3 regions of the Streptomyces sp. NPDC034043 genome follow, and region 1 is predicted to be linked to each of the others. Evidence: predicted binding sites of a transcription regulator. Region 1 holds the regulator's gene; each other region holds the start of a gene.
What was found. Region 1 encodes HrcA, which represses chaperone genes, less so after heat shock. Its sites were predicted from a motif close to TTNGCACTCNGNNNNNCNGAGTGCNAA; they were not measured.
Positions count from the first base shown of each region.

Region 2: a site for HrcA is predicted at 1,280-1,306, ahead of groES (co-chaperone GroES). Genes of this name have one in related genera too.
Region 3: a site for HrcA is predicted at 1,280-1,306, ahead of groL (chaperonin GroEL). Genes of this name have one in related genera too.

Region 1 is NZ_JBVISF010000005.1:389,483-392,753, forward strand. It holds gene ACZ51S_RS15525 (DUF3097 domain-containing protein) at 1-186, opposite strand, end outside; gene ACZ51S_RS15530 (MBL fold metallo-hydrolase) at 215-946, opposite strand; gene hrcA (heat-inducible transcriptional repressor HrcA) at 1,109-2,125, shown strand; gene dnaJ (molecular chaperone DnaJ) at 2,126-3,265, shown strand.
Region 2 is NZ_JBVISF010000004.1:97,445-100,715, forward strand. It holds gene ACZ51S_RS11735 (FtsW/RodA/SpoVE family cell cycle protein) at 1-824, opposite strand, end outside; gene groES (co-chaperone GroES) at 1,450-1,758, shown strand; gene groL (chaperonin GroEL) at 1,891-3,271, shown strand, end outside.
Region 3 is NZ_JBVISF010000016.1:108,483-111,753, forward strand. It holds gene thrC (threonine synthase) at 1-218, shown strand, start outside; gene ACZ51S_RS29745 (MoaD/ThiS family protein) at 255-533, shown strand; gene ACZ51S_RS29750 (cold-shock protein) at 915-1,121, shown strand; gene groL (chaperonin GroEL) at 1,437-3,056, shown strand; gene ACZ51S_RS29760 (Uma2 family endonuclease) at 3,166-3,271, opposite strand, start outside.

The DNA.
Region 1 (3,271 bases):
CAGCGGGAAGACCCGGCGCTTTCCGAAACGGTCCTCCAGGGTCACGGTGCCCGCCTCGCATGCCACCACCGCGCCGCAGAAGTCCGTACCCGCCACCTCGACCACCAGGTCCGGGTCGGCCGGCACCTCCGGTACGGCCTTGGCGCGCTTCCACTGCGGGGTCAGGTCGGGGGAGTACTCACGCATTCGGCCGACACTAGGAGAGCCGGCGCCCTCACGCCTCCGACACGCCGAACCGGCCCGCCAGTGTGGCGCGTTGCGCACGCACGAAGCCCGCGTCCACCAGCGCTCCGTGCCCCGGCACGTACACCGCGTCGTCCCCGCCCAGGGACAGCAGCCGGTCCAGGGCGGCCGGCCACTGGCCCGGCACCGCGTCCCGGCCGGCCTGGGGCTCGCCCGACTCCTCGACCAGGTCCCCGCAGAACACCGCCTCCCGCTCGCCCGGCACGAAGACGGCCAGGTCGTGCTGGGAGTGCGCGGGCCCCACGTTGGCCAGCAGCACCTGCACCCCGCCCAGCTCCAGGGTCCACTCGCCCGACACCAGGTGCCGCGGTGCCCGGAGCAGCCCGGCCGCCTCGGCGGCCTCCGCCTCCGCCAGGCCGTGCCGGACCGCGCTCGCCCGTACCTCCTCGCGGCCGGTGGGGGCCGACAGCAGCCGGTCCAGGCCGACCGCCCCGAAGGTCTCGGCGCCCGCGAAGGCCGCCCCGCCCAGCACGTGGTCGAAATGTCCGTGCGTGAATGCGATATGGGTCACGCGGCGGCCCGTCAGCCGCTCCGCCTCGGCCCGCACCCCCGCCCCCTCGCGCACCGAGGACCCGGGGTCGATCAACAGCACCGACTCGTCCCCCACCACCAGCCCCACCGTGCAGTCCCACACCGGCAGCCGCCGCCGGCCGACCCGTCCGGTGACCCGTTCCCAGCCCGCCTCTTCCCAACGCACGTCCATGCCGCGACGCTACCCTGGCGGGCCGCCCTTGCCCGCGGCGTACTACCCGGCCGTACACTGACCGGGGGATGTCTGGCACTCAGACGCGCAGAGTGCCAACAAGCCAGCGACCGGCCCCCGACGGCCAGACCGACGACCGACCCGCATCCGGAGGTGTGCGCGATGCTCAGTGAACGCAGGCTCGAGGTATTGCGCGCCATCGTCCAGGACTACGTGGGGACGGAGGAGCCCGTCGGCTCCAAGGCCCTCACCGAGCGGCACCGGCTGGGCGTCTCGCCCGCCACCGTCCGCAACGACATGGCCGTGCTGGAGGAGGAGGGCTACATCGCCCAGCCCCACACCAGCGCCGGCCGGATCCCCACGGACAAGGGCTACCGGCTCTTCGTCGACAAGCTCGCGGGCGTCAAGCCGCTGTCGAGCCCCGAGCGCCGGGCCATCCAGAACTTCCTCGACGGCGCCGTCGACCTCGACGACGTGGTCGGGCGCACGGTGCGGCTGCTCGCGCAGCTCACCCGCCAGGTCGCCGTCGTCCAGTACCCGTCGCTGACCCGCTCCACCGTGCGGCACGTCGAGCTGCTGTCGCTGGCCCCGGCCCGGCTGATGCTCGTACTGATCACCGACACGGGGCGCGTCGAGCAGCGCATGGTCGACACCCAGACGCCCTTCGGCGAGAACTCCCTCGCCGACCTGCGGGCGCGGCTCAACAGCAGGGTCGTGGGCCGTCGGTTCACCGACGTCCCGCAGCTGGTGCAGGACCTTCCGGAGTCGTTCGAGATCGAGGACCGGGCGACCGTCACGGCCGTCCTCGCGACCCTTCTCGAAACGCTGGCCGAGGAGGCGGAGGAGCGGCTGATGATCGGCGGCACCGCCAACCTCACTCGCTTCGGACATGACTTCCCCTTGACGATCAGGCCGGTGCTGGAAGCGCTCGAAGAGCACGTGGTGCTCCTCAAGCTGCTCGGCGAGGCCGGAGAGTCGGGAATGGCCGTACGGATCGGGCACGAGAACGCCTACGAGGGGCTCAACTCCACGTCGGTCGTGTCCGTCGGCTACGGTTCGGGCGGCGAAGCAGTCGCCAAACTCGGCGTGGTCGGACCGACCCGCATGGACTACCCCGGAACGATGGGAGCGGTACGCGCAGTGGCACGTTACGTCGGACAGATCCTGGCGGAGTCGTAAGTGGCCACGGACTACTACGCCGTACTCGGCGTGCGCCGCGACGCATCGCAGGACGAGATCAAGAAGGCCTTCCGCCGCCTCGCCCGTGAACTCCACCCGGACGTGAACCCGGACCCGAAGACGCAGGAGCGCTTCAAGGAGATCAACGCGGCCTACGAGGTCCTCTCGGACCCGCAGAAGAAGCAGGTCTACGACCTCGGCGGCGACCCGCTGTCCTCCTCGGGCGGCGGTGGCGGCGCGGGCGGCTTCGGAGCGGGCGGCTTCGGCAACTTCTCCGACATCATGGACGCCTTCTTCGGCCAGACCTCGCAGCGCGGCCCGCGCTCGCGGACCCGCCGCGGCCAGGACGCCATGATCCGCCTGGACCTGGAACTGGACGAGGCCGCCTTCGGCACGACCAAGGACATCCAGGTCGACACGGCCGTCGTCTGCGGCACCTGCACCGGCGAGGGCGCCGCCCCCGGCACCTCGGCGCAGACCTGTGACATGTGCCGCGGCCGCGGCGAGGTCTCCCAGGTCACCCGGTCCTTCCTCGGCCAGGTCATGACCTCGCGCCCCTGCCCGCAGTGCCAGGGCTTCGGCACCGTGGTCCCGACCCCGTGCCCCGAGTGCGCGGGCGACGGCCGGGTCCGCTCCCGCCGCAGCCTCACCGTCAAGATCCCCGCCGGTGTCGAGAACGGCACCCGGATCCAGCTCGCGGGCGAGGGCGAGGTCGGCCCCGGCGGCGGCCCCGCCGGCGACCTCTACGTGGAGATCCACGAGCTGCCGCACCCGACCTTCCAGCGGCGCCAGGACGACCTGCACTGCACGGTCACCATCCCCATGACGGCCGCGGCCCTGGGCACCAAGTGCCCGCTGGAGACGCTGGACGGCATGGAGGAGATCGACATCCGGCCCGGCACCCAGTCCGGGCAGGCCATCCCGCTGCACGGGCGCGGCGTCACCCACCTGCGCGGCGGCGGCCGGGGCGACCTGATCGTCCACGTCGAGGTCACCACCCCCGGCAAGCTCGACGCCCAGCAGGAGGAGCTGTTGCGCCAGCTCGCCAAGCTGCGCGGCGAGGAGCGGCCGATGGGGCAGTTCGCCCCCGGCCAGCAGGGCCTCTTCAGCCGCCTGAAGGACGCGTTCAACGGCCGCTGAGGCGCC
Region 2 (3,271 bases), on a different contig from region 1:
ACCACGAAGGCGCCCACGGCCGCCATGAGCAGGCCGCAGACGATCCAGCTGGTGCGCTCGGTGGCCACGTACAGCATCACCACGAAGACGCCGAAGAAGATCAGCGAGGTGCCGAGGTCGCGCTCGAAGACCAGGACGAGCAGCGACAGGATCCACACCGTGATGATCGGCCCGAGCTGGCGCATCGGGGGCAGGCGCAGGCCCAGGAACTTGCGTCCGGTCAGGGCCAGGGAGTCGCGGTGGACGACCAGGTAGCCCGCGAAGAAGATCGCGATCATGATCTTCACGAACTCGCCCGGCTGGAGCGAGAAGCCGAAGAGGATGATCCACCGCTTCGCGCCGTACGTGTCCGCGCCGAAGAACGCCGGTGCGATCAGCAGGACCAGGGCGATGGCCATGGTGATGTAGATGAACCGCTGGAGCAGCCGGTGGTCGCGCAGCAGCGCCACGGCCAGGATGCAGGCGGCGACCCCGACCACCGTCCACATCAGCTGGTCGGGCGCGTTCGCCACGGAGCCGTACCGCTCGATGTAGCCCTGGTCGAGCCGGTGGATCAGGACCAGGCCGAGCCCGGTCAGCAGCATCGCGAGCGGGAAGACCAGCGGGTCCGCGTACGCCGCGAACCGGCGGATGCCCAGGTGTCCCACCAGGGACAGCAGGGTCAGGCTGATGACGAAGCCGGCGAGGTGCTGCGGCAGCTCGCCGTTCATGGCCAGTCCGGCGCTGACGTGGCCGAAGACGGCGATGCCGATGACCAGGACGAGCAGCAGTGCTTCGGTGCGGCGGCGGGCGCCCGCCGCCGTCAGCGGCCTCAGTCCGCGCACGGGACGCCGCCGCCGCCGAGGGCGCCCCGCTCCGGCCGTGGAGGGGGCGGCGGCGGGGCGGATGACCGGGTGGGGGCGGGGGAAGGAGAAGAGGACGGCGCGGCGTCCGGCGCACCCGGGGTCGTCACAGTGGTCGTCCCGGGGCCGATCTGCTCGGCAATGAGGCGCTTTATCTTCATATCTTCTACGACGCCGATGCCCTCCCCGAGGTTCCTTTCGGAATGACTCATTCCGGATCCTTCGCCGGGACGGACCCTCGCCCGGGCGGGCTGCTGCGGAGGGATTCAGCCAGCTTGCGCGCGTCTTCGGCCGCGGGGGCGCGCCCACCCGAAGCGGCGCATACCGGGCGGAGGCCCCCCGGCGTCCCGGTGTGGGGCCCGGGCGGTCCCGGCGGGGTCGGCGTTCAGCCGAACGGGGGGTTCGGCGGCCGGAATACGTGGAACCGATGGAGCGTGTTGGCACTCCGCTTGACCGAGTGCTAATCGCCGGAATAGTCTCGCACCTGGCACTCGCCCCCGGTGAGTGCCAACACAGCGACAGGCAGGTCCGGCACCCGCGACGACGGATCGACCTGGTCGCCACCTCAGACAGTTAACCCCGGATCTCCGAAGGGGGAGGTCGGATCGTGACGACCGCCAGCTCCAAGGTTGCCATCAAGCCGCTTGAGGACCGCATCGTGGTCCAGCCGCTCGACGCCGAGCAGACCACGGCCTCCGGCCTGGTCATCCCGGACACCGCGAAGGAGAAGCCCCAGGAGGGCGTCGTCCTTGCGGTCGGTCCGGGTCGCTTCGAGGACGGCCAGCGTCTCCCGCTGGACGTCAGCGTCGGCGACATCGTGCTGTACAGCAAGTACGGCGGCACCGAAGTGAAGTACAGCGGCGAGGAATACCTCGTCCTCTCGGCCCGCGACGTCCTCGCGATCGTCGAGAAGTAATTCTCTTCTCCAGTTTTGCTTTGAGCTGCGCCCCTGGTCACCCTGCTGATGCCGGGCGGCGAGGGGCGTAGTTCGTTTCAGGCGGTCGCGGTGAGCGGCCGAGGATCGCAACGAGAGGGCGGAACCGCTCCCATGCCCAAGATTCTGAAGTTTGACGAGGACGCCCGTCGCGCCCTTGAGCGCGGCGTCAACAAGCTTGCCGACACGGTCAAGGTGACGATCGGCCCCAAGGGCCGCAACGTCGTCATCGACAAGAAGTTCGGCGCCCCCACCATCACCAACGACGGTGTCACCATCGCCCGCGAGGTCGAGCTGGACGACCCGTACGAGAACCTGGGCGCGCAGCTCGTGAAGGAGGTGGCGACCAAGACCAACGACATCGCGGGTGACGGCACCACCACCGCCACCGTGCTGGCCCAGGCGCTCGTCCGCGAGGGTCTGCGCAACGTCGCCGCCGGCGCCTCCCCGGCCGCCCTGAAGAAGGGCATCGACGCCGCGGTCAAGGCCGTGTCCGAGGAGCTCCTCGCGACCGCCCGCCCGATCGAGGACAAGTCCGACATCGCCGCCGTGGCCGCGCTCTCCGCGCAGGACGCCCAGGTCGGCGAGCTCATCGCCGAGGCGATGGACAAGGTCGGCAAGGACGGTGTCATCACCGTCGAGGAGTCCAACGCCTTCGGCCTGGAGCTCGAGTTCACCGAGGGCATGGCCTTCGACAAGGGCTACCTGTCCCCGTACATGGTCACCGACCAGGAGCGTATGGAGGCCGTCCTCGACGACCCGTACATCCTGATCAACCAGGGCAAGATCTCCTCCATCCAGGACCTCCTGCCGCTGCTGGAGAAGGTCATCCAGGCGGGTGGCTCCAAGCCGCTGCTGATCATCGCCGAGGACGTCGAGGGCGAGGCCCTCTCCACCCTCGTCGTCAACAAGATCCGCGGCACCTTCAACGCGGTCGCCGTCAAGGCCCCCGGCTTCGGTGACCGTCGCAAGGCGATGCTCCAGGACATGGCCACCCTCACCGGTGCCACCGTCATCGCCGAGGAGGTCGGCCTCAAGCTCGACCAGGCCGGTCTGGACGTCCTCGGTTCCGCGCGCCGCGTGACCATCTCCAAGGACGACACGACCATCGTCGACGGTGGCGGCAACGCCGCTGACGTCGCGGGCCGCGTCAACCAGATCAAGGCCGAGATCGAGTCCACGGACTCCGACTGGGACCGCGAGAAGCTGCAGGAGCGCCTGGCGAAGCTCGCCGGCGGCGTCTGCGTCATCAAGGTCGGCGCCGCCACCGAGGTGGAGCTCAAGGAGAAGAAGCACCGCCTCGAGGACGCCATCTCGGCGACCCGCGCCGCGGTCGAGGAGGGCATCGTCTCCGGCGGTGGCTCCGCGCTCGTCCACGCCGTCAAGGTCCTCGAGGGCAACCTCGGCCTGACCGGCGACGAGGGCACGGGCGTGTCGGTCGTCCGCCGCGCCGCGGTCGAGCCGCTGCGCTGGATCGCCGAGAACGCCGGCCTCG
Region 3 (3,271 bases), on a different contig from region 1:
CGCAGACCGAGGGCATCTTCGCCGAGACCGCGGGCGGCGTGACCGTCGGCGTGACGAAGAAGCTGATCGAGAACGGGCAGCTCGACCCGGCGCTGACCACCGTGGTCCTGAACACCGGTGACGGCCTCAAGACCCTGGAGGCGGTGGCCGCGGACAGCGGCCAGACCGCCACCATCCGCCCCAGCCTGGACGCGTTCCGCGCCGCCGGCCTGGCCTGACCATCCCCCCTGCTCTACCGGAAAGGCAGTAGCGCCATGAGCGTCAACGTCCGCATCCCCACCATCCTGCGCACCTACACCGGCGGCAAGGCCGAGGTCCCGGCCGAGGGTGCGACCCTCGCCGAGGTCATCGAGTCCCTGGAGCAGAACCACCCGGGCATCGCCGCGCGCGTCCTGGACGACCAGGGCAAGCTGCGCCGCTTCGTGAACGTCTACGTCAACGACGACGACGTGCGCTTCGAGGGCGGCCTGCAGGCGGCCACGCCGGACGGCGCCGGCGTCTCGATCATCCCCGCCGTGGCCGGCGGCTGCTGACCGAACACATCAGAATTACCCCCTCCGTCATAAACGGAGGGGGTAATTCTGCTTGATTGGGCGCGGTAGAGTTGGGGCAGTCCCCTCCGCTGTTCTTGCCCGCCGCATATGAGCGGGCCGACGGATGGTTGACATTGAGTCAACATGCGCGCGCCTTTTGGGCCTTTGGTGCTGCTTGTCTGGCCCGAGTTGCCCTGGAATATTCCAAATTTTCACTCTATTTCAACGTTTCCGCGTGTCCAGAATTCTCGTCGGATTGACCTGTTGCTGACAGCACCGGTGCGGATACATTCAGCCGCGGTCGAGGCGTTCCGGCGCAAGTTCTGACCCGGGACCGCGAAGTGCGGTCCCGCGCAAGGGCCAGTAATAGGGGAGTTAGGCATGGCTCAGGGCACCGTCAAGTGGTTCAACGCGGAGAAGGGCTACGGCTTCATCGCGGTCGACGGTGGTGCGGATGTGTTCGTCCACTACAGCGCCATCCAGATGGACGGGTACCGCACCCTCGAAGAGGGTCAGCGGGTCGAGTTCGAGATCTCGCAGGGCCAGAAGGGTCCGCAGGCGGACATGGTCAAGCTCGCGGCCGGCTGAGCCGGAGCGAACGCGATCGGCCACCGACGCACGCACACGCGCATGAGGGGCCCACATCCCGGACAGGGTGTGGGCCCCTCCTGCATGTCGGCCCCGTGCCGCCCGCGTGTTGCCCGAAGCCGCTTGCACTCGTGGGGGTCGAGTGCTAATCATTGGCGTTAGCACTCTCCGAGTGAGAGTGCTACTCAGACGAGGACCGGGTCGGTGAGGCCCGCAGGGTCCGGCGGGAAGGAACCGCCGGGTCCGCAGGCCGTCCGTCGCGGGCGCGGGCGCGGTCCGGAGCAATCCACCCCTGTCCGGGAGGACCACTTCACCATGGCCAAGATCATCGCGTTCAACGAGGAGGCCCGGCGCGGTCTCGAGCGTGGCATGAACCAGCTCGCCGACGCCGTCAAGGTCACCCTTGGCCCCAAGGGTCGCAACGTCGTCCTTGAGAAGAAGTGGGGCGCCCCCACGATCACCAACGACGGCGTCTCCATCGCCAAGGAGATCGAGCTCGAGGACCCGTACGAGAAGATCGGCGCTGAGCTGGTCAAGGAAGTCGCCAAGAAGACGGACGACGTCGCCGGTGACGGTACGACCACCGCGACCGTCCTCGCCCAGGCGCTCGTCCGTGAGGGTCTGCGCAACGTGGCCGCCGGTGCCAACCCGATGGCCCTCAAGCGCGGTATCGAGAAGGCCGTCGAGGCCGTATCGGCTGCCCTGCTGGCCCAGGCCAAGGATGTCGAGACCAAGGAGCAGATCGCTTCCACGGCCTCCATCTCCGCCGCCGACACCCAGATCGGCGAGCTCATCGCCGAGGCCATGGACAAGGTCGGCAAGGAAGGCGTCATCACCGTCGAGGAGTCCCAGACCTTCGGTCTGGAGCTGGAGCTCACCGAGGGCATGCGCTTCGACAAGGGCTACATCTCGGCGTACTTCGCCACCGACATGGAGCGTATGGAGGCGTCCCTGGACGACCCGTACATCCTGATCGTCAACTCCAAGATCGGCTCGGTCAAGGACCTGCTGCCGCTCCTGGAGAAGGTCATGCAGTCCGGCAAGCCGCTGCTGATCATCGCCGAGGACGTCGAGGGCGAGGCCCTGTCGACCCTGGTCGTCAACAAGATCCGCGGCACCTTCAAGTCCGTCGCCGTCAAGGCCCCGGGCTTCGGCGACCGCCGCAAGGCCATGCTCGGCGACATCGCCATCCTCACGGGCGGCACCGTCATCTCCGAGGAGGTCGGCCTCAAGCTGGAGAACGCCGGTCTCGACCTGCTCGGCCGCGCCCGCAAGGTCGTCATCACCAAGGACGAGACCACCATCGTCGACGGTGCCGGTGACAGCGACCAGGTCCAGGGCCGCGTCAACCAGATCCGCGCCGAGATCGAGAACTCCGACTCGGACTACGACCGCGAGAAGCTCCAGGAGCGCCTCGCGAAGCTGGCCGGCGGCGTGGCCGTCATCAAGGCCGGTGCCGCGACCGAGGTCGAGCTCAAGGAGCGCAAGCACCGCATCGAGGACGCCGTCCGCAACGCGAAGGCGGCCGTCGAGGAGGGCATCGTCGCCGGCGGTGGCGTGGCCCTGCTGCAGGCCTCCTCGGTCTTCGAGAAGCTCGAGCTCACCGGTGACGAGGCGACCGGCGCCAACGCCGTGAAGCTCGCGCTGGAGGCCCCGCTGAAGCAGATCGCCGTCAACGGTGGTCTCGAGGGCGGCGTCGTCGTCGAGAAGGTGCGCAACCTGGCCGTCGGCCACGGTCTGAACGCCGCGACCGGCGAGTACGTCGACATGATCGCCGAGGGCATCATCGACCCGGCGAAGGTCACCCGCTCCGCCCTGCAGAACGCCGCGTCCATCGCCGCGCTCTTCCTGACCACCGAGGCCGTCATCGCCGACAAGCCGGAGAAGGCCGCCGCCGCTCCGGGCGGCATGCCGGGCGGTGACATGGACTTCTGATCGGCCCCTGGCTCCGGCCTCTGGTTGATCGGCTGTTCTCGTACCGAGGGCGGCACCCCCTCCTCACGGAGGCGGTGCCGCCCTCGGGCGTTTTCCGGCCCGACAGGGCCTAGAAGCCGGTGGTGTCCAGCTCGAAGCCGAAGGGCTCCGGGACGGGCAGCGGCTCACCGAAGGACACCGTCCTGCGGGAGCGGTACCCGTGCGGGGAGGGGTCC